DNA from 4 places in the Streptomyces sp. NPDC031064 genome. Region 1 is predicted to be linked to each of the others. Evidence: riboswitches for the same ligand, from Rfam matches in the RefSeq annotation. Region 1 holds a riboswitch; each other region holds the start of a gene.
The links. Region 1 has a riboswitch for cobalamin ahead of ACZ46W_RS08215 (ribonucleoside-diphosphate reductase subunit alpha). Riboswitches for the same ligand answer to the same signal wherever they lie in the genome.

Region 1 (7,159 bases):
CGACGGCGACTACGGCCCGGCGACCACGGCGGCGGTCAAGCGCTTCCAGGCCGCGTACGGCCTCACGGCGGACGGCATCGCCGGGTCCGCCACCTTCAGCAAGCTCTACGCCCTCCAGGACGACGACTGCACGCCCGTGCACTTCGGCTACGGCGAGCTCAACGACTGCAACACCACCTGGGCGGGCGGGGCGGTGGATGCCACCACCGCCAAGGCCAACGCACTGCGCACCATGTGGAAGCTGGAGGCCATGCGCCACGCGCTCGGCGACCAGCCCATCACCGTGACCAGCGGTTTCCGGTCGTACGCCTGCAACGAGGCCGTCGGCGGGGCGTCCGGCAGCCGCCACCTGTACGGGGACGCCGCAGACCTGGGCGCGGGCCCGCACTCCCTGTGCAAACTGGCCCAGCAGGCCCGCAACCACGGCTTCAACGGCATCCTCGGCCCCGGCTACCCCGGCCACGGCGACCACACCCACGTCGACCACCGCGCGAGCCGCTACTGGTCCGCCTCCCAGTGCGGCATCTGACCGGTCAGGCCGCCCGGCGGGCGAGCACCGCCCACGCGGCGCCCGCGCCGACCGCGTACCAGAGCAGGTCCGGGCCGTGGAACGAGGTGCCGAGGACCAGCGGCGCGAGCCTGCTGTGAGCGGCCAGCGCGGCCGGGACGCCCGTCAACTGGAACAGCTCCACCGCGCACGAGAAAGCCAAGCCGACCCCGGCCGCCACCACCGGCCGGAGCCGCGGCGCGGCCGCCACCACCAGCGCCACGACCAGCACCGTGTACAGCGCGTCCCCCGCGTACGTGGCCCACGCGCCCGTCGCCGCGGACCTGACACCCAGGCCCGCGGCGACGGTCAGCGCGGCGGCGGCACAGGCCGCGAGCCGCGCCCGCACCACGTCAGAAGTCCTCGTCCAGGTCGACGGAACCCTCCACCGCCACCTGGTAGGCGGAGACGCGGCGCTCGAAGAAGTTCGTCAGCTCCTGCACGCCCTGGAGCTCCATGAACGAGAACGGGTTCTCCGAGCCGTACACCGGGGCGAAGCCCAGGCGTGTCAGGCGCTGGTCGGCGACGCACTCCAGGTACTGGCGCATCGACTCGGTGTTCATGCCCGGCAGGCCGTCACCGCACAGGTCGCGGCCGAACTGGAGCTCCGCCGCCACGGCCTCCTTCAGCATGTCGGTGACCTGCTGCTGGAGCTCGTCGTCGAAGAGGTCCGGCTCCTCCTTGCGGACGGTGTCGACGACCTCGAACGCGAAGTTCATGTGCATCGTCTCGTCGCGGAACACCCAGTTGGTGCCGGTCGCCAGGCCGTGCAGCAGACCGCGCGAGCGGAACCAGTACACGTACGCGAAGGCCCCGTAGAAGAACAGGCCCTCGATGCAGGCGGCGAAGCAGATCAGGTTCAGCAGGAAGCGGCGGCGGTCGGCCTTCGTCTCCAGCCGGTCGATCTTCTCGACCGAGTCCATCCACCGGAAGCAGAACTGCGCCTTCTCGCGGATGGAGGGGATGTTCTCGACGGCGGCGAACGCGGCCGCGCGGTCCTCCGGGTCGGGGAGGTAGGTGTCCAGCAGCGTCAGGTAGAACTGGACGTGCACGGCCTCCTCGAACAACTGCCGCGACAGGTACAGCCGCGCCTCGGGGGAGTTGATGTGCTTGTAGAGCGTCAGCACCAGGTTGTTCGCCACGATCGAGTCGCCCGTCGCGAAGAACGCCACCAGCCGGCCGATCAGGTGCTGCTCGCCGGGCGTCAGCTTGGCGAGGTCGGTGACGTCGGAGTGGAGGTCGACCTCCTCCACGGTCCAGGTGTTCTTGATGGCGTCCCGGTAGCGCTCGTAGAAGTCCGGGTAGCGCATCGGGCGCAGGGTGAGCTCGAAGCCCGGGTCGAGCAGGTTCTTGTTCTCCACGGTCATTACTGGCAGGCCTCGCAGGACTCGGGGTTTTCCAGGGAGCAGGCGACGGCGTCTTCCGGAGTCACCTGCGCGGGTACGGGGACGGCGGGAGCCGCGGACGCGGCACGGGCGATCCGGGTCGCCGGGCGCGAACGGAGGTAGTACGTCGTCTTCAGGCCCTGCTTCCAGGCGTACGCGTACATCGACGACAGCTTGCCGATCGTCGGCGTCTCCATGAACAGGTTCAGCGACTGCGACTGGTCCAGGAACGGCGTACGCGCCGCCGCCATGTCGATCAGGCCGCGCTGCGGGATCTCCCACGCCGTCCGGTACAGCTCGCGCACCTCGGCCGGGATCCAGGTGAAGCCCTGCACCGAGCCGCTGGACTCGCGCAGCGCCTCACGGGTCTGCGCGTCCCACACGCCGAGCCGCTTCAGCTCCTCCACCAGGTAGGAGTTGACCTGGAGGAACTCGCCCGACAGCGTCTCGCGCTTGAACAGGTTGGACACCTGCGGCTCGACGCACTCGTACACGCCCGCGATCGAGGCGATCGTCGCGGTCGGCGCGATGGCGAGGAGCAGCGAGTTGCGCATGCCGACCTCGGCGATACGGGCGCGCAGCGCCTCCCACCGCTCCGGCCAGGTCAGCTCCACGTCGTAGTGGTCGGGGTGCAGCACCCCGCGCGCCGTGCGGGTCTTCTCCCAGGCGGGCAGCGGGCCGTTGCGTTCGGCGAGGTCGGCCGACGCCTCGTACGCGGCGAGCATGATCCGCTCGGCGATGCGGGTCGACAGGGCACGCGCCTCGGGGGAGTCGAACGGCAGTCGCAGCTTGAAGAAGACGTCCTGGAGGCCCATGGCGCCGAGGCCCACCGGCCGCCACTTGGCGTTGGACCGCCCGGCCTGCTCGGTCGGGTAGAAGTTGATGTCGACGACCCGGTCCAGGAACGTGACGGCCGTACGGACGGTCGCGTCGAGCCGCTCCCAGTCGATGTCCCCGCCGGACACGAACGCGCCCAGGTTGACCGAGCCCAGGTTGCACACGGCCGTCTCGCCGTCGTCCGTGACCTCCAGGATCTCGGTGCACAGGTTGGACGAGTGGACCGTGTGGCCCGGCTCGGCGGTCTGGTTGGCCGTACGGTTCGAGGCGTCCTTGAACGTCATCCAGCCGTTGCCGGTCTGCGCCAGGGTGCGCATCATCCGGCCGTACAGGTCACGGGCCGGCATGGTCTTGCGGGCCAGCCCCTTGGCCTCGGCGGCGCGGTAGGCGGCGTCGAACTCGTCGCCCCACAGGTCGACCAGCTCCGGCACGTCGACGGGCGAGAACAGCGACCACTCGGCGTCGGCGTTGACCCGGCGCATGAACTCGTCCGGGATCCAGTGCGCCAGGTTCAGGTTGTGCGTGCGCCGCGCCTCCTCACCCGTGTTGTCGCGCAGCTCCAGGAACTCCTCGATGTCCGCGTGCCAGGTCTCCAGGTACACGGCCGCCGCACCCTTGCGCCGCCCGCCCTGGTTCACGGCCGCGACCGAGGCGTCCAGCGTCTTCAGGAACGGCACGATGCCGTTGGAGTGCCCGTTGGTGCCGCGGATCAGCGAACCGCGCGCCCGGATGCGGGAGTACGACAGACCGATGCCGCCCGCGTGCTTCGACAGCCGCGCCACCTGGTGGTAGCGGTCGTAGATGGAGTCGAGCTCGTCCAGCGGCGAGTCCAGCAGGTAGCACGAGGACATCTGCGGGTGGCGCGTACCGGAGTTGAACAGCGTGGGGGAGGAGGGCAGGTAGTCCAGCCGGCTCATCAGCCCGTACAGGGACGCCACCTCGTCCAGGGCGCGGACCGAATCGTCCTCGGCCAGCCCCGCCGCCACCCGCAGCATGAAGTGCTGCGGCGTCTCGATCACCTTGCGCGTGATCGGGTGCCGGAGCAGGTAGCGCGAGTACAGCGTCCGCAGCCCGAAGTAGCCGAACCGGTCGTCGGCGGCCGGGTCGATCAGCGCGTCCATCCGGTCGGCGTGGGCCGTCACGAACGCGGCCGTACGGTCGGCGATCAGACCCTCCCGGTGCCCCACGGCCACCGACGCCGAGAACGACACCGCCCCCTGACCGGCCGCCTCCTTGGTGATCGTCACGGTCAGCAACCGCGCCGCGAGCCGGGAGTACGCGGGGTCCTCGGAGATCAGCCCGGCGGCCGCCTCGGTGGCGAGCTCGCGCAGCTCCGCCTCGTCCGAACCGGCGTGCCGGCCCCGCAGCGCGGCGGCGGCGACCCGGCCCGGGTCGGTGTCGGGCAGATCGGCGGTCAGGTCGGTCAGGGTCCGCAGCAGTACGGTCCCGGGTCCGTCCGTCTCCGTCGTGTCCGTGACTGCGACTGCTGAAGCCGGATCGGCTGGCGCGATGGTCACGTGGGGGCTCTCCCTCGCTCGGCTCGGGGCCACCGCGGACGCGGGCAGGGGAGCGGGCACACCCGGGCACAGGGTGCGGGGCACCGCGTCCACCGGCCCATTCCGCGAGGCCCGGACGTCTGGGCACCCGGGCCGGACGGTCCGGGCGCGCTGTCGGCAGGTCTTCGGACTCGTACGTACACAAAGGCACACCAACACACCGTTGCGGGACAGTTCCGGATTTCCACCGGATTCCCCTGCGGCGACAGCGAGGACGAGCATACATGTGGGGGGCGCGAGTTGAGGCACCCCCCACATGTTGTGTCGGTCAGAGCCTCAGAGGGCCAGCGCGTACGTGGGGAGCGTCACGCCCGGGACGGGCCGCACGTCCCTCTCGGGGGTCCGGACGAACCCCAGCCGCTCGTAGATCCGGTGCGCCGCCCGCATGGACGCCTGCGTGGACAGCACCAGCCGCGCGCACCCCTCCACCGCCCGCGCCCGCTCCACGCACGCCCGGACGAGCGCCTCACCCGCGCCCCGCCGCCGCGCCTCCCGGGCCACCGCGAGCATCCGCAGCTCGGCCTCCCCGTCGCGGGCCAGGCCCGCCCACGGACCGCCGCCCCGCGCGACGAACGTCACCCCGCCCAGCACCCGTTCGTCCCGCTCCACGGCCACGAGCACCTCCGCGCCGGCGGCCCGCCGGGCCACGTCCCGCAGCGCGATCAGGTACTCGTCGCTCTCCCCGAAGGCCAGGAGCCCGTCCCCGAGGTACGCCTGGGCCGTGATGTCGGCGAGCGTCCCGTGTTCCTCGGGCCGTACCGCCCTGATGGTGATGTCCATGGTCCGAGTGTGGAGGGGTACGGCGACGGGCCGCCGCATTTCCGTCTCCGGAAACACGGCGGCCCGTCGTGCGGTCACCCGCTCAGCAGCAGCGGAACCCGTCGCGGGGGTCCGCCTCCCGCGCGTCGGTGCGCCTGCGCTCGAACTCGCGCCGGGTCATCACCTCGGCGCTCGGGTCGCAGCGCCGGGCGTGGGCGACGTACGCGTCGTACGCGCCCTCGCCGGAGACCTCGCGGACGTACCAGCGCACCCACCTGACGGCGCGTCGCAGCCGGCCGTCCGGCCGTGCGGTCACGGGGGGCCTCACCGCGGTCCTCACCGGGAGCCGGTCCCGGCCGGCACCTCGTCACCGCTGCCGCCGTCCTCGCGGATGCCGCCCTCGGGGCCGAGGCCGGCGGCCACCAGCTCTGCCTTCTCCTCCGCCGTGGGGAAGAGCCCGGCGGGTGCGACGAGCCTGGAGGGGGTGTACGGGACCTCGGAGAGCTTCACGCCGGCCGGGTTGGTGATGGCCTTGTAGCAGACCCGCCCGGCGTCGGCGATCACCACGACGATGAGGAGGGCGAACAGGGCGGAGAGGACGCCGTCCACGGTGGAGTTGGTGACGACGGTGTGCATGTCGTCCATCGACTTCGCGGGCGGCAGCACCTGGCCGGAGTCGATGCCCGCCTGGTACTTGTCCCGCTGGGCGAAGAAGCCCACGCGCGGGTCCGCCGAGAAGATCTTCTGCCAGCTCGCGGTGAGCGTGACCGCCACGTCCCAGGCGAGCGGCACGGCGGTGACCCAGGCCCACTTCAGCCGGCCCGACTTGACGAGCAGCGTCGTGCAGACGGCCAGCGCGACGGCGGCCAGGAGCTGGTTGGCGATGCCGAACAGCGGGAAGAGCTGGTTGATGCCGCCCAGCGGGTCGTGCACGCCGACCCAGAGGAAGTAGCCCCAGCCGCCGACCACGACCGCGCTGGCGAACCAGACGCCCGGCTTCCAGCTCACCTGCTTGAAGGGCTTGTAGAGGTTGCCGAGCGTGTCCTGGAGCATGAAGCGGCCCACGCGGGTGCCGGCGTCCAGCGTCGTCAGGATGAACAGCGCCTCGAACATGATGGCGAAGTGGTACCAGAACGCCTTCATGGTGGCGCCGCCGAACACCGCGGAGAAGATCTCCGACATGCCGAGCGCGAAGGTCGGCGCGCCGCCGGTCCGGGACAGCAGCGACGCCTCCTCGACGTCCGCCGCGGCCTTGGCGAGCTGGTCGGGGGAGATGGTGAAGCCGAAGTTGGACACGGCTTCGGCGGCGGACTGCACGGTCGTGCCGACCACGCCCGCCGGGGAGTTGACGGCGAAGAAGAGACCGGGGTCGATGATGCAGGCCGCGATCATCGCCATGACGGCGACGAAGGACTCGGTGAGCATCGACCCGTACCCGATCATCCGGATCTGGGTCTCCTTCTGGACCATCTTCGGGGTGGTGCCCGAGGAGACCAGGGAGTGGAAGCCGGACAGGGCGCCGCACGCGATGGTGATGAAGACGAACGGGAACATCGAACCGGCGAAGACGGGCCCGTCGCCGCGGCTCGCGAAGTCCGTGACGGCCGGCATCTTCAGCGTCGGCAGGGCGAGGAAGACGCCGAGGGCGAGCAGCGCGATCGTGCCGACCTTCATGAAGGTCGAGAGGTAGTCGCGCGGGGCGAGCAGCAGCCACACCGGCAGGACGGAGGCGAGGAAGCCGTACACGACCATCCAGATGACCAGCGTGCCCGGCTCCAGGGTGAAGGTCTCCGCGAGGGACGACTCGGCGACCCAGCCGCCCGCGACGATCGCCAGGAGCAGCAGCGCGACGCCGATGACGGAGACCTCGGTGACCCGGCCGGGCCGCAGCACCCGCAGGTAGACGCCCATGAACAGGGCGATCGGGATGGTCATGCCGATGGAGAAGACGCCCCACGGCGAGTGCGCCAGGGCGTTGACGATGACCAGCGCCAGCACGGCCAGCAGGATGATCATGATGGCGAACACCGCGATCAGCGCGGCCGCTCCGCCGAACGGGCCGATCTCGTCACGGG
Region 2 (7,159 bases), on a different contig from region 1:
TTCATGGCCTGGAGGATCTGGCTGCTGAAGACGCAGGCCGCGCCGGTGGTGTACTTCTGCGAGACCGGCTCCCCCCACTTGGCGTAGTCCCACTCCCCGCTCTTCTTGTGCAGTTGCCGCACCGAGGCGTGCACCAGGCGCACTTTGGTGACGGTCGCGGCGAGCGTCCCGTCCCGCATGACGCCCTGCTTGCCCATGTCGATGAACAGCCGCGAGGACTGCGACAGCCGCCGGCCCGGGCCCTCGACGCCTCCCAGGCGGCCGGTGGACCGGAGGGTGAACGCCCCGGTGGGGGAGAGGTAGGTGCCGATCAGGCCGACGGTGCCCTGGAGCATGGAGACCTCGCCGTGGTGGTGGCCGAAGAACCCCTCCGCGGCCTTGACGTCCGCCTCGCTCCAGCCCGGCGGCTCCGCCTCCGCCTCGTGCAGGAACTCGGCCAGCCGCTCGGGCAGATGTGAGCGGTCCTGACCGGGCTTGAGGGTGTTGATGGTACGGAACAGGCCGTTGACCCCGTCGACCTCCCGGTTGTCGATGAGGTCCGACACCAGCGCGTCGGCGGCCGGGTCCCCGACCTTGCTCGCGGCGTCCAGCTCGGCGGCGACGGTCTCGGTCGTCAATGCCACGGTGAAACTCCGTTCGTCGTTCAACAGTGGGGGGTGACCCACCCGGCTCCGGGCATGGCGGCGAGCCGGCCAGGCCGGCTGCTGGGCAAGATCACCGCTCGTGATCTTGCCCCTGCCGGGACCGGCCCGCGATGCCCCGTCGGGGGTACGTGGAAGTGCGCCGGGCGCATGAAGGGGGCGCGTTCCGCCCCGCTGCGGCCGGTGACGCCACGGCTCGGGTCACCGGAGACAACGCCGGGCCGGGCCCCCGGGGGACGCCGGGGAGCCCGGCCCGGGCCAACCACCGCACCGCACCGTCACGGAGCCGGCTGGTCCACCGCCGTCCCGGCCCGTTCGGCCCGCTCCTCGGGGAGGAACGTCACCTGGGGCGCACCGGTGCGCGGGTGGACGGCCACCTCGCCCCGCACGCCGTACACCTCGGCCAGCAGCCGCGCGGTGAGCACCTCGGCGGGCGGGCCGGACGCGTGGACCTCTCCGTCGCACAGGACGTAGAGGCGGTCGCAGTAGTAGGCGGCGAGGTTCAGGTCGTGGAGCGCCACCAGGACCGTCGCCGGAAGCCGCCGCAGAAGGCCGAGCACCTCCAACTGGTGCCGGACGTCCAGGTGGTTGGTCGGCTCGTCGAGCACCAGCAGCGCGGGCTGCTGGGCCAGGGCGCGGGCGATGAGCACCCGCTGGCGTTCGCCCCCCGACAGGCGGCCGAAGGACCGGTCGGCGAGGCCGGCCGCGTCCACCGAGGCGAGCGCCGTCGCGATGAGCCGGGCGTCCTCGGCGGTGTCGCCGTCGAGCAGCCGCTTGTGCGGCGTACGGCCCATGGCGACGACCTCCCGCACGGTCAGGTCGAAGTCCGCGCCCGTCTCCTGCACCACCGCGGCCAGCGTGCGCGCCAGCCGCCGCACCGGCAGCGACCAGGCGTCGGCCCCGTCCACCCGTACGCACCCGGAATCGGGGCGCAGCACGCGGTAAACGGCGCGCAGCAGGCTGGACTTGCCGCTGCCGTTGGGACCCACCAGGCCGATCACCTCGCCGGGCCGGGCGGTCAGGGACACGTCCCGCACGAGACGGCGCGCTCCGGCGGTGAGCGTGACCCCCTCGACGGTCAGCTCGGTCGCGGTCATCCCACACCTCCGCCGGTGTCCCGCCGGGCGTCCCGGCGCATCAGCCACAGGAAGAACGGCCCGCCGCACAGCGCCGTCAGGACGCCGACGGGGATCTCCATCGGCGCGGCGACCGTACGGGCGGCGATGTCGGCCCAGACGAGGAACACCGCCCCGGCCAGCGCGGCCGTCGGCAGCACCCGGCGGTGGTCCCCGCCGACGAACAGCCGCACGATGTGCGGCAGCATCAGGCCGACGAAGCCGATCGGCCCGGCCGCCGCCACCAGCACGCCGGTGACCAGCGACAGCAGGACGAACATCCGGGCCCGGAACCGCGCCACGTCCAGCCCCATCGTCGTGGCCGCCTCCTCGCCCGCCAGCAGCAGGTTCAGCGAGCGCGCCCGTACCAGCAGGGCGCTGATGCCGGCCAGCAGGGCGGCGGCCGGCAGCCACAGCGTGCCCCACTGGACGCCGCCCAGGCCGCCGAGCGTCCAGGCGAGCACGGCACGCGCCTCGTTGCCCCGGTCGGAGGTGAGCAGCAGCAGGTCCATCACGGCCGTGAGCACCGCCGCGACGGCCACGCCCGACAACACCAGCCGCACCGAGGTGATACGGCCGCCCGCCCGCGCCGTGCTGTACACGAGCACCAGCGTGAGCAGCGCCCCGGCGAACGCGGCCACCGACAGCGACACCGGCCCGAACAGGCTCACCCCGAAGACGATCACCATGACGGCGCCCAGCGACGCGCCCGACGACACACCCAGCAGGTACGGCTCCGCGAGCGGGTTGCGCACCAGGGCCTGCATGGCGGTGCCCACCACCGCGAGCCCGGCGCCCGTCACCGCCCCGAGGAGCACCCGTGGCGCCCGCACGTCCAGGACGATCGTCTCGCGCGCCCGGGACCACACCGGCTCCGGCCGGTCGGCGCCCAGCGCGTGCGTCACGATGCCCCACACCTCGCCGGGCGGTACGTGAACCGAACCGATGGCCATGCCTGCCGTGACCGACGCCAGGAGCAGGACGCCGAGGACGGCCAGGGTCACGGCGAAAGCGGGTGCGCTCCGCCGCCGCGGGCGGCCGGTGGGCTCGGGAGCGGCCGTGGCCTTCGCCGGGCCCGTCACCGGAACCTCTCCGGGTGCAGCGCGCGCGCCAGGTCCTCGACCGCGTACGGCGGCCGTACGCCGACCAGGGTCGCGGTCAGCGGCAGCACCACGAACCGCTTGTTCTTCACGGCCGGGACGTCCGCGAGGGCCGGCTGCGAGAGCAGGAACTTCTTCTTCCGCTCCACGTTCCCGGCACCCGCGTAGTCGTAGATGGCGATCACCTCGGGCTTGCGGGCCACGACCTGCTCCCAGGAGGCGTCCCCGAAGACCTGGTCGAGGTCGTCGAAGACGTTCCGGCCGCCGGCCAGCCGGATGATCTCGGTGCCCAGGCTCTTGCCGCCCGCCGTGAACGCCGACTTGTCGCCGCTGTCGTACACGAACACGGGCACGGCGGGCGCGCCCTTCACCGCCTCGGTGGTCCTGGCGATACGTCCCCGGAGGTCGGCGACGAGCCGGTCGGCGCGGTCCCGCACGCCGAAGATCGAGCCGATGGTGCGGATCTCGTCGTAGGTGTCCTGCATGGACACCCGCTTCTTCCCGCAGTACTCGCGGTTGAGGTAGGTGTCGATGCCCGCGTCGGCGAACGCCTTGCGGGAGCGGCCCTCGTTCTCGGCGAACGCGCTGCCGTAGCCGCCGTAGACGAAGTCCGGCTCGGCCTCCAGGACCTTCTCGAAGGACGGTTCCCTCTCCGCCAGCTCCGGGACGGCCTCGAAGTCCTTCCGCAGCCTGGGCAGAACGGCCGAGTCGGGGAAGGCGGTGCCGACCATCCGGTCCTTCAGCCCCAGCGCCAGCATCAGTTCGGCCGGGTGCTGGTGGATGGTGACCACCCGGGAGGGCGGCCTGTCGTACGTCGTGCGGGTGCCGCAATTGTCGATGGTGACCGGGAAGCCCGGCCCGGACGGCGCGGTGGCCTTCCGGTCGTCGGCCGCCCGTCCGGGGCCGCCGCAGCCGGCCAGCAGGGCCGCCGACAGGGCGACGGCCAGCACCACGGCGCGCCGGGCGCGGGGGCGCGGGCGGGCGGCGGGGGACAACCGGGGACGGGGGAACAAAAGGGGACGGGGGAACCAATGAGGACGGGGCGTGCCGTCGTACACGTAAAGCCTCCTGGGGAGTCCGCGCTCCTCGGAACGGGCCCGCGACAGGCCAGTGTCCTGACTCCCGGATCGACGTTCCCCCGGCCTTCCCGCGCGTGGTGCGCAGTGGCCTTCTCGAAGGGTTCCACTCCCCGGTCACAGTGGCGGGACCGTGCCGGAATCGCACCGGCTTCCTGTCTCCCGTCGCGGTGATGACCAGGCGATACTACGTGGCCGGTGCCACCGGGCGGACCTGGCGTGCGGTGCGGTGCCTCTGCGATCCTGCCTTCGACCTCACGACCGAGAGGACGGTGGCACCCGTGTGCCCGCGCGTGTGTGACGGATCGTCGCCGGACGGCACTCCCACCCCTGACGTCCTCGCACGCGTCCGCGCCATCGGCCCCTACTTCGCCGTGGCTTGTGGGCCGCGCCCCGACGCCGCGTGCTTCCGGCCGCTCACCGACCTGTACACGGACCGGGACGGCGCGCTGGACGCGTACGTGGCGGCGGTCGGCCGGCGGCTCGGCACCGGGCGGCGGTCCGGGGCCGGGCAGCGGCGGGTCGCCGCCTCGACCCTGCACATCGGGACGGCCGCCCGGCTGTGGTCGGTCGCCCTGGCCACCGCCGCGCTCACCGGGCGCGTGCCCGACCTCGCGCCCGACCGCCTGTGGTGGCGCCCGGCCGAGTCCGGCCCGATCGACCTGTGGCTGCCGGAGGTGTCCGGGGTGGCGGGCGACGACGTGCCCCTGGCCCTGCACGAGACCGTCGTCGTGCGCAACCTGCTGCCGCTGGGTGACGCGCTGCGGGAGCACTCCGCGCTGTCCCCGCACGTGCTGCGGGGCAACGCCGCCTCCGCGCTCATCGGCGCCGTCCGGGTGCTCACCGCCCACGTCCCCGACGCCCCCTGCCCACCGCTCCCGCTGGTCACCGCCCTGCTGGCACGCGAGCCGCTCGCGAGCGCCGGGGCCTTCACCGCCGTGCCCCTGACGTACCGGCGCCGTAGCTGCTGCCTCTACTACCGCGTGCCCGGAGCCGGTTACTGCGGCGACTGCGTGCTCAGCCCGGCCGGTACGCGCCGTTGAGGTAGTGCTCGCCGATGTCGCGGAGCCGGTGGGCCGTGGAGCGGCCGGCCGTCAGGACGCGGGCGTTGCGCCAGAACCGGTCGAGGCCGGGGGCGTCGGCGAGTGCCGGCACCCGCGTCGTGATGTGCAGGGCGGCCTCGGCCGTGACCGTCTCGGCCGTGGCGACGAGGGCGGCGATGTCGGCGGGCTCGTCCGCGTCGATGCGCGCCCCCGCCTCCAGGGCCCCGGCCATCGCCGCCGTCGCCCGTTCGACCACCGCGGCGGCGGTCCGGGCCGCCGACGCCAGTTCCCCGAACGCGAGGAGGACGTCCGGGTCGGTGGCGGGCAGCCGGCCACCGGGGCAGGCGTCGCGCGCCTCGGAGAGGGCGCCTTCGGCGATGCCCAGGCCGACGTGGCACAGGGCGAGCCGCAGCGCGGGGGCGGCGAGCGCGGTGAAGGGCGCGGTCGACTCCTCGTCGTACGGCCGGGCACCGATGACCTGCGCGGGCGCGACGGCCACCCGGTCGAAGGCCACGCCACCCGCACCTGCGATCCGCTGGCCGAGCCGGTCCCGGGCGGGATCGACGGACACGCCGGGACGGCCGGACGGCACCCGTACGACCAGGACGTCACCCGTCACGGGGCACAGGGCGTCCACGACGAACCGGTCGGCGACGGTCACGGCCGTGTCCACGGCCCGGTGGCCGTTGAGCAGGTACCCGGAGTCGAGCGGGGTCAGGGTGAGGTCCGCCCCGCCGCCGTCCGGGGCGCCGGTGTGCACGCCGCCGGCCCAGAGCAACTGGTCGCGCGCGGTGTCCCGTTCGAGTGCGGCGGCGCGGTGGGCCGTGGCGTAGAAGCGGCCGCTCCAGGTGTGCACGTAGTGGCGGGCGAGCAACTCGCCCACGGAGCTGTCCGCCGTGGCGATCTGGTGCACGACGGCGCAGCCGGTGCGCCAGTCGACACCGTGCGTACGGCCCGGCGGCACGAGGGCCGCCAGGAGCCCGGCCTCGCGCAGCCGCGCCACCTCGTCGACGGGCGGCCCGCCGGCGCGGTCCCGGGCGATCGCGTCCGCGGCGAGGTCCTCCGCGACGTCCCGCGCGATGCGCAGCGGCGTGCCGGATTCCTGGGCGGGAGCGGTCACCGTCCCGGGTGCGGCGGACGTCACTTGGCCAGGGCGGGGACGCCGGCCACGGCCGGGGAGGGCTGTGCCGACCGGCGGCGGTGTTCCTTGACGGAGTACGCCAGGGCCGCCGCCCAGAGCAGGCAGACGAGGCCGTGGACCGTCCACTGGGCGGCGTCGCCGGCGCCGAGCCACTCGCCGCGCAGCAGCGTGCGGACGTTGGTGAGGACGATCACGCCGCCGACCGCCGACCCGAGGACGCGCGGCGGCACATGACGTACCAGCCAAGCGGCGATGGGCGCGGCGATCAGGCCGCCGATCAGCAGGGCGACGGCCCAGGAGTAGTCGATGCCCTGCGATCCGAGGCCGACGAGGAAGCCGATGCTCGCGGCGACGGCGACCAGGAACTCGCTGGTGTCGATGGAACCGATGACCTTACGCGGCTCCAGGCGCCCACCGGCCAGGATCGCGGGGGTGCCGACCGGGCCCCAGCCGCCGCCGCCGGTGGCGTCGAGGAATCCGGCGACGACGCCGAGCGGGGAGAGGAACCGCTTGCGCAGCGGCTTGCCCAGGTTGCCGGTGGGCAGGCTGAGGAAGGTGAAGCGGCCGAGTACGTAGAGGCCGAGGCCCAGCAGGATCAGGGCCATGACCGGCTTGGCGACGTCGGTGGAGAGGCTGGAGAGGACCGTCGCCCCGGCGAACGCCCCGGCCGCGCCCGGAATGCCGATCTTCGCGACGACGCGCCAGTCCACGTTGCCGAACCGCCAGTGCGCGGCGCCCGAGGCGAGGGTCGTGCCGATCTCGGCGAGGTGCACCGTGGCGGAGGCGGCGGCGGGGTTCGGACCGGCCGCCAGCATCAGGGTGGTGGAGGTCACGCCGTAGGCCATGCCCAGGCTGCCGTCCACGAGTTGGGCGCCGAGCCCGGCAAGTGCCAACACGATTAACGTCTTCACGGCCACCTCGCAGATCGATCCCTAGTTTCCCTATCGGTTTAGTAGGGATAGTGGCGTGCCGAAAGCCCCGTCGGCAAGGGGCTGTTCAGGAATCGGACAGAATCGCCTCGTAAGGTGAGACGCGCTCAGGGG
Region 3 (7,159 bases), on a different contig from region 1:
TCCAGCCGAACCCGAGGGCACTGCCCAGGATTCCCAGCGCGGTCCCCACGAGGAACCCGCCGAGATTGGTCGCCGCGAAGGCCACCACCGACAGGATCAGGGCGTTCACGCTCACGTAGTGCCGGGTGTGGGGCAGGACCCACAGGAAGACGCCGGCCGCGATCAGCGCCAGGCCGATGGCGATCGCGGCGATGCCGCCGAGCCCCAGGCTCACCAGGACCGGAATGGGGGACAGCGGTACGAGGAGCAGTTCGGCGCCCGCCAGGACCAGCAACAGCCCGCCCCCGAACGGGCGGGCGCGGCGCCAGGCGCGGAAGCGGTGGCGGGCCCCCGGCAGAGGCAAACGGCGGTCGAGCCGGTCCGCGAACCGCCGCATCCGCGTCCGCACCCGCGTCCGCACCCCCACCCGCTCCCGCTTCCGCTTCCGCTCCCGCAGTCGCCGCGGCAGCCACGGCCGCTCCCCGTGACGGTGACGGTGACGGTCCCTGTGACGGTCCCTGTGACGGCGCAAGACGCTCAGAAGCACTGTGTGCCGCCCAGTTGGACGGCGAGTTTCAGGCCCTTGAGACGGAAGTTCCCGCCCGTGGCCGACCACGCGTGCGAGCGGACATCGCTCACCTCGATGTCTCCCGCCTGGAGACCGAACGCCCCCCGCGGCCCCTTGACGCCGGGCACCTCGTCGAGCGTGGAGGCGTCGCGGCCGATCTCGGCCGTGCCGAACCGCGCGTCACCCACCAGGTCCTCGCCGTCGATCACCAGGTTCTGCGCGGTCACCGCGCCCGCGTCGCCGCCCGCGCTGAGCTTGAACACGACGGTGCCCAGGGGTGTCTTGACCCGCGCGGACTGGCAGATGTCGGTCAGGGTCGCCTGGTCCAGTCCGAGTAGGGCGACCGGGTGCCCCTTGCCGTCGGCGGACCGGTCGGTGTGCACGTACGACGCCAGGCCGTCGCTGCTGAGCTTGCTCGAAGCCACTTGGAAGTTCGTACCGGAGACGGCGAACGAGGCGGCGAGCGCGCCCTCGGCCATCAGGAGGGCCATGGCCCCCACGGCGGCGAAGCCGGGCACGGCCAGAGCCGCCGACCTCCGCCAGTTCGTGGTGCCGGCACGGGGGTGTGCTGATCTGCTCACTGATCCTCCCGAACGTCGTGTGGTGCGTACGGAAGTGCCGGCGGGCCGAGGTCTTCCCGCCGTGCGCCGATGGCGACTGACACAGCATCAGGAGGCTAGGACTCAATTAGACGGCGAGTCAATAGAGTGCGGCGCCTTGACCGCCGGTGACGTGGTCGGCGGTCAACTGCCCTTGTGCGCCGGGGTGCCCAGCACCCGGATGTGCGGGCGGCCGGTCGCGTCGGGGTCGGTGACCGCCGCCCGTACGCCGTAGACGTCGGCGATCAGCGTCTCGGTCAGTACGTCCCGGGGTGTGCCCGCGGCGACGACCCGGCCTCGTCGGAGGACCACGACGTGGTCGCAGTACATCGCGGCGAGGTTCAGGTCGTGCAGGGCGACGACGCTGGTGACGGCGAGCGTGCGGACGAGGTGCAGCAGCTCGTGCTGGTGCTGGATGTCGAGGTGGTTGGTCGGCTCGTCGAGGAGGAGTTCGCGCGGCTCCTGTGCCAGGGCTCGGGCGATCTGGACGCGCTGGCGCTCGCCTCCGGAGAGCGTGTGCCAGGGCTGGTCGGCCCGGTCGGCGAGGCCGGTGCGTTCCAGGGCGTCGATGACGGCCCGCTCGTCCACCTCCGCCGGGGGTGCCCAGGGGCGCCGGTGGGGGATGCGTCCGAGTCGTACGACGTCGGTGACGGTCAGCTCGACGAGGGTGTCCGCCTGCTGTTCGACGACGGCCACCCGCCGGGCGACGTCCCTGCGGCGGAGGCTGCCCAGAGGGATGCCGTCGAGGGTGACCACGCCGGAGGCGGGGGCCAGCACGCCGCAGAGCAGGCGCAACAGGGTGGACTTTCCCGAGCCGTTGGGGCCGAGGAGGCCGGTCATCACGCCGGGGGGCGGCGCGATGCTGACGCCGTCGAGGATCGGTGTGCCGGCGGCGTCGCGTGAGACGTGATCGGCGCTGAGGGTCATCGGTGGGCTCTCCTGGTGCGGTACAGGACGAGTACGAAGGCGGGCACGCCGACCAGTGAGGTCACGACGCCGACCGGTACCTCCTGCGGTTCGATGACGGTCCGGGCGAGGGTGTCGATCCACACCAGGAAGACGGCTCCGCCCAGCGCGGCGGCGGGCAGCAGCCGGCCGTGCCCGGGGCCGACGAGGGCACGGGCGGCGTGCGGCAGCACCAGGCCCACGAAGCCGATGGCGCCGGCCGAGCTGACGAGGGCCGCCGTGAGCAGTGCGGTGACGCAGAGCAGCACCAGCCGCGCACGGCCGACGTTCACGCCCAGCGTGGCTGCCGCGTCCTGGCCGAAGGCGAAGGCGTCCAGCGCCCTGCCGTGGGCCAGGCAGACGGCCAGCGTGAGCGCGAGGGCGGCCAGGCACAGCCATACGTCGGTCCAGCCGGCGCCGCTGAGCGAGCCGAGCAGCCAGAACAGCACGCCACGCGTCGTCTCGGCGTCGGCCGATGTGACCACGACGAAGGAGGTGAGCGCGGAGAACAACTGCATCGCGGCGACGCCGGACAGCACGACCCGGTCGGTGGTCCCGCCCAGCGTGTGGCTCAGCAACAGCATCGCGGCGAACGAGCACACCGCGCCCACGAAAGCGCCCCCGGAGACCGGCAGGGCTCCGCCGCCGGCACCGAGGACGACCACCACGACCGCTCCGGTGGAGGCTCCGGACGAGACACCCAGGACGAAGGGGTCGGCGAGCGGGTTGCGCAGCAGCGACTGCATCACCGCCCCGCACAACGCCAGTCCGGCACCGCACACGGCCGCCAGCAGGGTGCGCGGCAGCCGCAGGTTCCACACGATCCCGTCGCGGATCGGTGTGAGGCCGGAGGCGTCCCCGGCGAGGTGGGACACCACGACGGACCAGACGTCGGCGACGCCGATGTCGGCCGGGCCTATGGTGATGGCGAGGGCGACGGACGCGGCGAGTGCCGCGAGCCCCGCCGCCGTGCGCAGCAGGGCGGCGGTCACTTCGACAGGCCGAACTCACGGAGCGCGGCGGCGACCTGCTCGATGCCCTCCACCGTGCGGATCGTCGGGTTCATGGCCTGGCCGCTGAGCAGGACGTACCGCTTGTGCTTGACGGCGTCCATGGTGCGGGTGACCGGGTTCGACTCCAGGAACGCGATCTTCTTGGCGGCGCTCTCCGCGGTCTGCGCCTTACGGGTGAGGTCGCCGATCACGAGGACGTCGGGGTTGCGGTCGGCCACGGTCTCCCAGTTGATCTGCGGCCATTCCTCGGTGGTGTCGTCGAAGACGTTCTTGGCGCCGACTTCCCGGGTGATGACGCCGGGGGCGCCGCAGCACCCGGCCATGTAGGGGGAGTTCGCGTCGGAGAACCAGTACAGCAGGGTGACCTCCGAGGCGTTGAGTCCCCCGGTCGCCTTGGCGACACGCGAGGTGAGGCTCGCGACCAGCTCCTCGCCGCGCTTCTCCTCGCCGAAGACGCGGGCGAGGTCGCGTACCTCCCCGTACACGGTGTCCATGGTCAGCGGCTTGGTGCGGACGCCGTCACCGTCTCCGCTGTTGTCCTTGCCCACGCAGTCGGACGGGGAGAGGTAGGTGGGCACGCCGAGCTTCGCGAACTGATCGCGCGTGGCCACGCCACCCTTGCCGAGGGTGGAGGCGAACGAAGCGGCGACGAAGTCGGGTTCGGTGTCGAGGACCTTCTCGAAGGAGGGGTTGTTCTCGGCGAGCCGGGTCACGCCCGCGTTCCCCTTCTCCAGGCCCTTCATGACGGGGTCGGTCCAGGTGGCGGTTCCGGCCATCCGGTCGGCGAGACCGAGGGACAGCATGATCTCGGTGGTCCCCTGGTTGAGCGAGACGGCCCGCCGCGGCCCGTCCCCCTTGATCTCCACCTTCCGCCCGCAGTTGTCCAGTACGCGGGTGCCGGCCGAAGCCGGTGAGGGGGACGTGCCGGGGGCACCCCCGCAGCCGGTCAGGAGGAGGGCTCCGCACAGGAGCGCGGCGAACGAGGCGGTGGGGCGTGTGATGGGCACAGCGAAGTCCTCGGCGTCGGGGGCCCATGCGCGGGGCCCGTCCGTACGTGTTCGCCAGCAGGTCTTCGGACTCGGGATCATCCGGGCGCGGCGCCTTCCCGGGCCCATGTCCGGCCCAGTGGCTGCGGTTGCCGCGCCCGTCACCCTCACCGCTGCGCGTCAGTTCCGGATTCGCACCGGATTCCCTGACTCACGTACACGCGTACGGAGTACGACTGGCCTGCGCAAGCTACCACGGGTGCCCGCTCGTGCTCACGCGCTGAGGACGCCGAGCAGCCGGGTCACCTCGTGGGCCATGGCCGTACGCCCGGCACCGAGGTAGTGGCGTGTGTCGGCCACCATGCGGTCCGCGTCGAGCGCCCGGCGGGCGGCGCCGGTGAAGACCCGGTTCAGGTGCGTGGCGATGTTGACCTTGGTCATACCGTGGCCGACGGCGGTGGCGAGGTCGTGGTCCGCGACCCCCGACGAGCCATGCAGCACCAGGGGTACCGGGACGGCGGTACGCAGCGCGGCGATGAGGGCGAAGTCCGGTGCGGCGTCGCGGGTGCGCATGGCGTGCGACGTGCCCACGGCCACCGCCAGGGCGTCCACGCCCGTGGCCGCGACGAAGGCCGCCGCCTCGTCCGGATCGGTGCGGGCGCCCGGGGCGTGCACGCCGTCCTTGCCGCCGACCTCGCCCAGTTCGGCCTCCACCCAGACACCGGACGCGTGGCAGCGGGCCCGTATGCCGGCCGTGGCGCGGACGTTCTCCTCGTAGGGCAGGGTCGAGGCGTCGTACATGACCGACGTGAAGCCCAGCGACACCGCTTCGGCGACGAGGTCCGGCGAGGTCGCGTGGTCGAGGTGGACGGCCACCGGAACCGTCGCGGCGCGGGCGACGGCCAGCGTCGCCGTGCCGACCGGGGTGAGCGCGCCGTGGTAGCGGGCGGCGTTCTCGCTGATCTGGAGGACCACGGGGGCGCCCGCCACGATGGCCTCGGCGTGTTCGAGCTGGATGACGTTGAAGGCCCCGACGCCCCTTCCGGCGCGTGCGGCGGGGGTGACGATGTCGGACGTCCCTACGAGGGGCATGGTGCTTCTCCTGGTGTACGGGGCGGAGGCGGGACGTCCACGGCGTCGGCCAGGAGGTCCTGGGCGAGGTACGCCGCGCCCACGCAGCCCGCCCGGTCGCCGAGCCGGGCCGCGACGACCTGGGGCATGGCACGGAAGCCGGCCTGGAGCGTGAGGCGTTCGGCGAGCGCCGCGCGCAGGGGTGCCAGACAGGACTCGCCCGCCCCGGACAGGCCGCCGCCGATGACGACGCGCTCCGGGGCGTACAGGGTGATCGCGGTGGTCAGCGCGTCGGCGAGGGCCTCGACCGCCTCGTACCAGACGGCGGCGGCCTTGGCGTCCCCCGCTTCGGCCCGGGCCTGGACGTCCCTGGCGGTGGTGCCGCACCTGCCGGTGGCACGGGAGTAGCGGCGGGCGATGGCAGAGGCGGACGCCACGGTCTCCAGGCAGCCCCGCGCGCCGCAGTGGCAGCGCTCTCCCCCGGGCCGCACCACGAGGTGCCCCAGTTCGCCGGCGCCGCCGTGGCCACCGGTCAGGGCCCGGGCCCGGCCCCCGGCGAACACGGCGGCCCCGATCCCGGTTCCGACCGGCACGAAGAGGAAGTCGGCGCAGCCCCGCCCGGCCCCCGCCCTGGCCTCCGCGAGGCCGCCGGCCCGGACGTCGTGCCCGAACGCGACGGGCAGGTCGAGGTGTTCGGCCAGCCAGTCCTTGACGGGTACGTCGCGCCAGCCGAGGTTGGCGGCGAGGACGGAGACGCCGTCGTGCTCGTCGACGATGCCGGGCACGACGACCCCGGCCGCCTCGGCCGCCGGGAAGCGCTCGGCCAGTTCGGCGGCGCGGGCGAGCACGGTCTCCAGGACGGCGTCCGGGCCCCGGTCCGCCCGTGTGCGCCAGCGCTCGGTGTGGCGCAGGGTGCCGTCGTCGGAGAGTACGCCGCCCTTGATGTACGTGCCTCCGACGTCCAGGGCGATGACCGTCATGACTCCACCCGGACGTCGATCCCGGCCCCGGCCCGCGCCCCGGCGTCGGCGTCGGCGTCGGCGTCGGCGTCGGCGTCGGCCAGCACGACGGAGCGGGTGAGGTGGCGGGGCCGGTCGGGGTCGAGGCCGCGCCGGCCGGCCAGGGCGACCGCGAGGCGCTGGGCGCGGACCAGTTCGGCGAGCGGGTCGGCCGCGGAGACGGAGACGTAGGCGCCGGTCGCCCGCACCTCGTCGAGGAGGCCGGCCGGCGGCGCGCCGAGGAACCAGACGGCTCGCCCGGGTCCCGCGATGCTGATCGGGCCGTGCCGGTACTCCATCGCCGCGTACGACTCCGTCCACGCCCCGGCCGCCTCCCGCACCTTGAGCGCGGCCTCGTGGGCGAGGCCGACGGTCCAGCCGGTGCCGAGGAAGGTGAACTGCTCGGCGGCCACCGCCTTTTCTTCGAGTGGAGCGAGCACGGCCCGCTCGGCCTGTTCCGGCAGGTCCGGCGGTACGAGACCGAGGCCGGCGCGCAGCAGGACGAGGGCCGTGGTGGCGAACCTGGTCTGCACGACGGACCGCTCGTCGGCGAACGAGAGGTCGACGACCGTGCCCGCGACATCACGGACGGGTGTGCCGGGGTCGCCGGTGAGCGCGACCGTCGGGGTGTCGCCGGCCAGCCGTCGCAGCGTGGTGAGCACCTCGGTCGTGGTGCCGGAGCGGGTGATGGCGAGCACCCGGTCGTAGCGGCGGGTCACCGGGTACGCGGACGCGGCGAAGGCGTCGGTCTCCCCCATCCCGGCGGATTCGCGCAGGGACGCGTACGCCTGGGCGATGTGCAGGGACGTGCCACAGCCGATGACGGCGACGCGTTCGCCGTCCTGCGGCAGCCCGGCCGGGCGCGCCTCCAGCGCGCGCCGCCAGCACGCGGGTTGCCCGGCGATCTCCGCGTCGACATGACTCATGGTGGCTCCCCGGGACTCATGATTGAAGATGACTCGTTTATAGAGCCAACACTCAGGCTTGAGCAAGAGTGCGC
Region 4 (7,159 bases), on a different contig from region 1:
CGCGGCGCCCAGGAACGACACGTACACGATCCGCCCGACGCCCGCCGCGAGCGCGGCGTCCACCGCCGTGCGGTGCTCCTGGATCCGGTCGGGGCCCTCGTGCGCGGACACCAGGAACAGCGTGTCGGCGCCGTCCAGGGCGCGGCGCATCGCCTCGCCGTCCCCGTACGGCGCGGGCGCGGCCTTCACCGCGCCCGGCAGGTCCGGCAGCCGGGCCGGGTCGCGGCCGAGCAGCCGGGTCTTCAGGCCCTGGCCGGCGAGGCGGCGGGCGACACGGCCGCCGACGCGGCCGCTCGCCCCGGTCACAGCGATCACGGATGACATACCGGCGAGTGTGTCAGGCGTACACCTCGGTGACCTCCAGCACGCGCGCGATGATCCGCCCGTCCGGCGTACGCTCCGGGTCGGCCAGGTAGGCGCCGTAGGCCTCCTTCGAGGGGAACCTCAGCAGGTGGACCTCCGACAGGCCGTCCGCCGTGCGCAGCCGCCGCTCCAGCCGTCCGCCGTGGCGCGGGAGCAGGGACAGCGCCTTCTCCTCGTACGCCAGGGCCTCCGCCACGGCGTCCGCCGGGTAGTCGAGCATGACCGCGAGCTGGAAGGCCGGGGCGGCCGCCGGGCCGAGCGGCTTGTAGAAGTGGACGTCCACGTTCCCGCCGGGGATGCCCTCGGAGCGGCCCGTCTCGACGTATCCGAGGCGCCGGTAGAAGGGCGGTGCCTGGAACGAGAACGACGACACGATCATGCGGTCGCAGCCACGCCGCCGCGCCTCGTCCTCCGCCGCCCGCATCAGTCGCGTACCGAGCCCGGTGCCGCGCTGGTCGTCGCGGACCCAGAGCATGCTGACGCCCCCGAGGCCGCCCCACGTCCAGCCGGTGAGCCCGCCGATGATCTCGCCCGACTCGTCGTCGGTGGCCCGGACGGACAGCTCGGCCTCGTCGGACGCGCCGGTGGCGGCCTGGTTGAAGGCCGTCAGCTCCTTGTCGAGGCGGGCCGACAGTTCCTTGTCCTCGGCGCCGACCGTGATGGTCACTTGTCCTCCAGCTCGCCCTCGGTCTCCAGGTACACCTGCCGCAGCTCCTCCAGCACGCGCGGGTCGGGCTTCTCCCACATGCCGCGCGACTCGGCCTCCAGCAGCCGTTCGGCGATGCCGTGCAGGGCCCAGGGGTTGGCCTCCTGGAGGAACGCCTTGTTCTCCGGGTCCAGGACGTACGTCTCGGTGAGCTTGTCGTACATCCAGTCGGCGACGACACCGGTCGTGGCGTCGTAGCCGAAGAGGTAGTCCACGGTCGCGGCCAGCTCGAACGCGCCCTTGTAGCCGTGGCGGCGCATCGCCTCGATCCAGCGCGGGTTGACCACACGGGCGCGGAAGACCCGGGAGGTCTCCTCGACGAGGGTGCGGGTGCGGACGGTCTCGGGGCGGGTCGAGTCGCCGATGTACGCCTCGGGGGCCGTGCCCTTCAGCGCGCGGACGGTCGCGACCATGCCGCCGTGGTACTGGAAGTAGTCGTCCGAGTCGGCGATGTCGTGCTCGCGGGTGTCGGTGTTCTTGGCCGCCACCGCGATGCGCTTGTACGCGGTCTCCATCTCGGTGCGGGCGGGCCTGCCTTCGAGGCCGCGCCCGTACGCGTAACCGCCCCACACCGTGTACACCTCGGCGAGGTCGGCGTCGGTGCGCCAGTCGCGCGAGTCGATGAGCTGGAGGATGCCCGCGCCGTACGTCCCCGGCCGGGAGCCGAAGATACGGGTGGTGGCACGGCGTTCGTCGCCGTGCTCGGCGAGGTCGGCCTGCGCGTGGGCGCGTACGTAGTTGTCAGTGCCGGGCTCGTCGAGGGAGGCGGCGAGGCGCACCGCGTCGTCCAGGAGCCCGATGGTGTGCGGGAACGCGTCGCGGAAGAAGCCCGAGATCCGCAGCGTGACGTCGATGCGCGGGCGGCCCAGCTCGGCGAGCGGGATGGGCTCCAGGCCGGTGACGCGGCGTGAGGCGTCGTCCCAGACGGGGCGGATGCCGAGGAGGGCGAGGGCCTCGGCGACGTCGTCGCCGGCGGTGCGCATCGCGCTCGTGCCCCACAGGGACAGGCCGACGGAGGTGGGCCATTCGCCGTTGTCGGTGCGGTACCGCTCCAGGAGGGAGTCGGCGAGCGCCTGGCCGGTCTCCCAGGCGAGCCGGGAGGGGACGGCCTTGGGGTCGACGGAGTAGAAGTTGCGGCCGGTCGGCAGGACGTTGACCAGGCCCCGCAGCGGGGAGCCCGAGGGGCCCGCCGGGACGAAGCCGCCGTCGAGGGCGTGGACGGCGTGGTCCAGCTCGTCGGTGGTGGCGGCGAGGCGCGGGATCACCTGGCGGGCGGCGAAGTCGAGGATCGCGGCCACCTGCTCGCCGTGGCCCTCGGCGACGGCGGGCACGGCGGCCGGGTTCCAGTCGGCGGCCTCCATCGCCTCGACCAGGGCGCGGGCCTTGGCCTCCGCCTCGTCGGCGGTGGTGCGGGTCGCGGCGGACTCGTCCAGGCCGAGGGCCTCGCGGAGGCCGGGCAGGGACTGCGTACCGCCCCAGATCTGCCGGGCGCGCAGGATGGACAGGACCAGGTTGACCCGCTCGGGGCCGGTCGGGGCGCCGCCGAGGACGTGCAGGCCGTCGCGGATCTGGGCGTCCTTGACCTCGCACAGCCAGCCGTCGACGTGCAGCAGGAAGTCGTCGAAGCCGTCGTCGTCCGGGCGGTCCTCCAGCCCCAGGTCGTGGTCGAGCTTGGCGGCCTGGATGAGCGTCCAGATCTGGGCGCGGATGGCGGGCAGCTTGGACGGGTCCATGGAGGAGATCTGCGCGTACTCGTCCAGCAACTGCTCCAGGCGCGTGATGTCGCCGTAGGACTCGGCGCGCGCCATCGGCGGGACGAGGTGGTCGACGAGCGTGGCGTGGACGCGGCGCTTGGCCTGGGTGCCCTCGCCGGGGTCGTTGACCAGGAACGGGTAGATCAGCGGGATGTCGCCGAGGGCCGCGTCGGGGCCGCAGGCGGCGGACAGGCCCGCGTTCTTGCCGGGCAGCCACTCCAGGTTGCCGTGCTTGCCGAGGTGGACCATGGCGTCCGCCCCGAAGCCGCCGTCGGAGGCCGGGGTGGCGATCCAGCGGTAGGCGGCCAGGTAGTGGTGCGAGGGCGGCAGATCGGGGTCGTGGTAGATCGCGATCGGGTTCTCGCCGAAGCCGCGCGGCGGCTGGATGAGGATGAGCAGGTTCCCGCGCCTGAGGGCGGCGAGCACGATGTCGCCCTCCGGGTTGCGGGACCGGTCGAGGAACATCTCGCCGGGCGGCGGGCCCCAGTGCTGCTCGACGTTCTCGCGCAGTTCCTCCGGCAGCGTGGCGTACCAGCGCTTGTAGTCGGCGGCCGGGATGCGGACCGGGTTCTTGGCCAACTGCTCCTCGGTGAGCCAGTCCTGGTCGTGGCCGCCCGCCTCGATGAGGGCGTAGATCAGCTCGTCGCCGTCGCCGGACGCGAGGCCCGGGACCTCCTCGGCGCCGAAGTCGTACCCCTCCTCGCGCAGTCGGCGCAGGAGGGCCACGGCGGAGGCGGGGGTGTCGAGGCCGACGGCGTTGCCGATGCGGGAGTGCTTGGTGGGGTACGCGGACAGGACCAGCGCCAGGCGCTTGTCGGCGTTGGGGATGTGGCGCAGCCGGGCGTGGCGTACGGCGATCCCGGCGACGCGGGCGGCGCGCTCGGTGTCGGCGACGTACGCGGGCAGCCCGTCGGCGTCGATCTCCTTGAAGGAGAACGGGACGGTGATGAGCCGGCCGTCGAACTCGGGGACGGCGACCTGGCTGGCGGCGTCGAGCGGCGAGAGGCCCTCGTCGTTCTCCTCCCAGGCGGCGCGCGAGCCGGTCAGGCACAGCGCCTGGAGGATCGGGACGTCCAGGGCGGCGAGCGCGCCCGCGTCCCAGGACTCGTCGTCCCCGCCCGCCTGGGCCTCGGCGGGCTTGGTGCCGCCGGCGGCGAGGACGGTGGTGATGACGGCGTCGGCCATCCCCAGGCTCTGAAGGAGCTCCGGCTCGGGGGCGCGGAGGGAGGCCACGTACAGGGGCAGCGCCCGACCGCCGGCGTCCTCGATGGCGTCGCACAGGGTGTGGACGAAGGCGGTGTTCCCGCTCATGTGGTGGGCGCGGTAGTAGAGCACGGCGACCGTGGGGCCGGTGATGTTGCGCGCGGTCCGCTCCAGCGGGCCCCAGGTGGGGGCGGCGGCCGGGGGCTCGAAGCCGTGGCCGGTCAGCAGGACGGTGTCGGAGAGGAAACGAGCGAGTTGTTCCAGGTTGTCCGGTCCGCCGTGCGCGAGGTAGGCGTGCGCCTCGGCCGCGATGCCGATCGGGACGGTGGACGTCTCCATGAGCTGGGCGTCGGGGGCCTGTTCGCCGGTGAGGACGACGAGCGGCTTGCCGGTCGCGCGCAGCGCCTCCAGGCCCTCCTCCCAGGCACGGATGCCGCCGAGGAGGCGCACGACGACGAGGTCGGCGCCGTCGAGGAGGCCGGGCAGGTCGTCCACCGGGAGCCGGGCGGGGTTGGCGAACCGGTACGCGACGGGTCCGCCGGAGGCGCGGGCGCTGAGCAGGTCGGTGTCGGAGTGCGACAGCAGCAGGATCGTCGTGGCGGGCGTCGCCTCGGGGCCGGTGGCGGGCGTCGTCGCGTGCGTCATGGCGTGCGCAGGCCTTCCTCGGGGTGTCCGCGCCCCGGGTGGTCGTAGGACGGCGGGAGTTCCTGACTCGTCCGGTTTCCGCCGGACTCACAGTGGCGGGACCGCGCCGGATTCCCACCGGGCTTCCTCCCTAGGGCCCTGGGACCCTGTGCCGTCTGCATAGTAGAGGCTGCGCGTATGCTCGCCGCCATGCCGCCCAGCTCACCAAACCCCCGGGACCGGGGTGAAGCGCACATACGGGACCGTGTCCGGGACCGCGGTGACGCCTGCCCGGGCGCGCTGCGGCTGCACCGCGCCGATGACGGCGCCCTCGCCCGACTCCGCGTACCCACAGGTGTGTTGACGCCTCATCAGGTCGACGTGCTGGCCGACGCCGCCGACCGGCTCGGCGACGGGCACCTCTCCCTCACCTCGCGAGGCAACATCGAGCTGCGCGGGCTGGGCGAGAGCTGCGGGCTGGGCCTCGCCCGGACGCTGCGGGACGCCGGGCTGCTGCCCGCCTCCGAACGGCACGAGCGCGTACGGAACATGGTCGTCTCACCGCTCGCCGGGGCGGACGTCATGGCCTGGGCGGTGGAGCTGGACGAGCTGGTGTGCGGCGAGGACCGGACGGTGGAGCTGTCGGGCCGCTTCCTGTTCGCCGTGGACGACGGGCGGGGCGACGTCGCGGGTCTGGCCGCCGATGTGACGTTGCTCGCAGCGCCGGACGGCGCCGCCCTGCTCCGGGTCGCGGACCGGACATACCGGGTGGCCGGCGCGGACGCGCCCCGCGCCGCGCTCGCGGCGGCCGAGGCGTTCCTGACGGCCGCGCGGGCCGCGGGCACCGGGGCGTGGCGGGTGCGGGAGCTGCCGGCGGGGCAGGACGTGGACGTGACGGGACACCTGAGGCGGGCGGGCATCGCGGCGGAGCCCGCGGAGGACTTCGTGTGCCCGACGAGCGCGCCGCCCCCGCCGGGCGTACTCGACGACGGCACCGTCTGCGTCCTCGCCCGGCTCGGCAGGGTGACGTCGGCGCAGTTCCGCGCGCTGCTGCCGGCCCGGGAGGTACGGGTCACCCCGTGGCGGGGTTTCGTGCTGCCCGGGTACGCCGGCCGGGCGGCGGCCGAGGAGCGGCTGCGCGCCCTGGAGGGGGCCGGGTTCATCACCCGTACCGACTCGCCCTGGATCGGCGTCAGCGCGTGCACCGGGCGCCCCGGCTGCGGCAAGTCCCTGTCCGACGTGCGGGCGGACGCCCGCCCCCGCGAGGGTGCGCTGCCCGTCCACTGGTCGGGGTGCGCCCGCCGCTGCGGCCACCCGCAGGGCGTCACGTGGACCGACATGGTGGCGACGGGCGAGGGCGCGTACCAGATGACCGTACAAGGATCGACGAAATGAGCGAGAGCAGAGTGTTCGACTACGAGAAGGACGGGGCGGAGATCTACCGCCAGTCCTTTGCCACGATCCGCGCCGAGGCGGATCTCGCGGACCTGCCGGCCGACGTCAGCCAGGTCGCCGTGCGGATGATCCACGCCTGCGGCATGGTCGACCTCGTCCGCGACCTGGCGTACACGCCGGGCGTGGTGGCCCGCGCCCGCGAGGCGCTGCGCGCCGGGGCGCCGATCCTGTGCGACGCGCAGATGGTCGCGAGCGGTATTACGCGCAAGCGGCTGCCCGCGGACAACGACGTGGTCTGCACGCTCTCCGACCCGTCCGTCCCGGCGCTCGCCGCCGAGCTGGGCACCACGCGCAGCGCGGCCGCGCTGGAGCTGTGGCGGGACCGGCTCGAAGGGTCGGTCGTCGCGGTGGGCAACGCGCCCACCGCCCTCTTCCGCCTCCTGGAGATGATCGAGGCGGGCGCGCCGCGCCCGGCGGCGGTGATCGGCATACCGGTGGGGTTCATCGGGGCGGCCGAGTCCAAGGACGCGCTGGCGGCGTTCCCGGGCCTGGAGCACCTGGTGGTGCGGGGCCGGCGGGGCGGCAGCGCGATGGCGGCGGCGGCGGTCAACGCGATCGCGCACGAGGCGGAGATCCAGGCATGAGCGGCAAGCTGTACGGCGTCGGGCTCGGCCCCGGCGACCCGAACCTGATGACGGTGGCGGCGGTGAAGGCCATCGCGGCCGCCGACGTCATCGCGTACCACTCGGCCCGGCACGGCCGCTCGATCGCGCGCTCCATCGCGGCCGAGCACATCCGCGAGGACCACATCGAAGAGCGCCTGATGTACCCGCTGACCGTCGAGACGACGGACCACCCCGGCGGGTACCGGGGCGCGCTGAACGACTTCTACGAGGAGGCGTCCGCGCGGCTGGCCGCGCACCTGGACGCCGGCCGCACGGTGGCCGTCCTCGCCGAGGGCGACCCGCTGTTCTACGGCTCCTACCAGCACATGCACAAGCGGCTGGCCCACCGCTACGACACGGAGGTCATCCCCGGCGTCACATCGGTGAGCGCCTCCGCCGCCCGGCTCGGCAAGCCGCTGTGCGAGGCGGAGGAGATCCTGACGATCATC

Region 2: linked by a shared signal. The riboswitch ahead of ACZ46W_RS23690 (ABC transporter substrate-binding protein) and the one ahead of ACZ46W_RS08215 (ribonucleoside-diphosphate reductase subunit alpha) in region 1 are both predicted to bind cobalamin.
Region 3: linked by a shared signal. The riboswitch ahead of ACZ46W_RS01340 (ABC transporter substrate-binding protein) and the one ahead of ACZ46W_RS08215 (ribonucleoside-diphosphate reductase subunit alpha) in region 1 are both predicted to bind cobalamin.
Region 4: linked by a shared signal. The riboswitch ahead of cobN (cobaltochelatase subunit CobN) and the one ahead of ACZ46W_RS08215 (ribonucleoside-diphosphate reductase subunit alpha) in region 1 are both predicted to bind cobalamin.

What each region holds. Positions count from the first base shown of each region.
Region 1 is NZ_JBVIGF010000002.1:317,094-324,252, forward strand. Features, by position in the region: gene ACZ46W_RS08200 (D-Ala-D-Ala carboxypeptidase family metallohydrolase) at 1-529, shown strand, start outside; gene ACZ46W_RS08205 (ribosomal maturation YjgA family protein) at 534-899, opposite strand; gene ACZ46W_RS08210 (ribonucleotide-diphosphate reductase subunit beta) at 901-1,914, opposite strand; gene ACZ46W_RS08215 (ribonucleoside-diphosphate reductase subunit alpha) at 1,914-4,286, opposite strand; cobalamin riboswitch at 4,425-4,547, opposite strand; gene ACZ46W_RS08220 (GNAT family N-acetyltransferase) at 4,602-5,105, opposite strand; gene ACZ46W_RS08225 (YbdD/YjiX family protein) at 5,188-5,400, opposite strand; gene ACZ46W_RS08230 (carbon starvation CstA family protein) at 5,421-7,159, opposite strand, start outside.
Region 2 is NZ_JBVIGF010000006.1:441,829-448,987, reverse strand. Features, by position in the region: gene ACZ46W_RS23705 (oxygenase MpaB family protein) at 1-623, opposite strand, end outside; gene ACZ46W_RS23700 (ABC transporter ATP-binding protein) at 920-1,738, opposite strand; gene ACZ46W_RS23695 (FecCD family ABC transporter permease) at 1,735-2,838, opposite strand; gene ACZ46W_RS23690 (ABC transporter substrate-binding protein) at 2,835-3,914, opposite strand; cobalamin riboswitch at 3,945-4,129, opposite strand; gene ACZ46W_RS23685 ((2Fe-2S)-binding protein) at 4,106-4,975, shown strand; gene ACZ46W_RS23680 (acyl-CoA dehydrogenase family protein) at 4,950-6,119, opposite strand; gene ACZ46W_RS23675 (sulfite exporter TauE/SafE family protein) at 6,116-7,027, opposite strand; gene ACZ46W_RS23670 (RrF2 family transcriptional regulator) at 7,153-7,159, opposite strand, start outside.
Region 3 is NZ_JBVIGF010000001.1:314,449-321,607, forward strand. Features, by position in the region: gene ACZ46W_RS01320 (DUF6114 domain-containing protein) at 1-376, opposite strand, end outside; gene ACZ46W_RS01325 (DUF6230 family protein) at 517-1,038, opposite strand; gene ACZ46W_RS01330 (ABC transporter ATP-binding protein) at 1,291-2,073, opposite strand; gene ACZ46W_RS01335 (FecCD family ABC transporter permease) at 2,070-3,083, opposite strand; gene ACZ46W_RS01340 (ABC transporter substrate-binding protein) at 3,080-4,111, opposite strand; cobalamin riboswitch at 4,151-4,346, opposite strand; gene ACZ46W_RS01345 (class II fructose-bisphosphate aldolase) at 4,364-5,182, opposite strand; gene ACZ46W_RS01350 (ROK family protein) at 5,170-6,141, opposite strand; gene ACZ46W_RS01355 (SIS domain-containing protein) at 6,138-7,085, opposite strand.
Region 4 is NZ_JBVIGF010000004.1:382,678-389,836, reverse strand. Features, by position in the region: gene ACZ46W_RS17105 (SDR family oxidoreductase) at 1-324, opposite strand, end outside; gene ACZ46W_RS17100 (GNAT family N-acetyltransferase) at 338-1,030, opposite strand; gene cobN (cobaltochelatase subunit CobN) at 1,027-4,671, opposite strand; cobalamin riboswitch at 4,708-4,837, opposite strand; gene ACZ46W_RS17090 (cobalamin biosynthesis protein CobG) at 4,849-6,045, shown strand; gene ACZ46W_RS17085 (precorrin-8X methylmutase) at 6,042-6,689, shown strand; gene ACZ46W_RS17080 (precorrin-2 C(20)-methyltransferase) at 6,686-7,159, shown strand, end outside.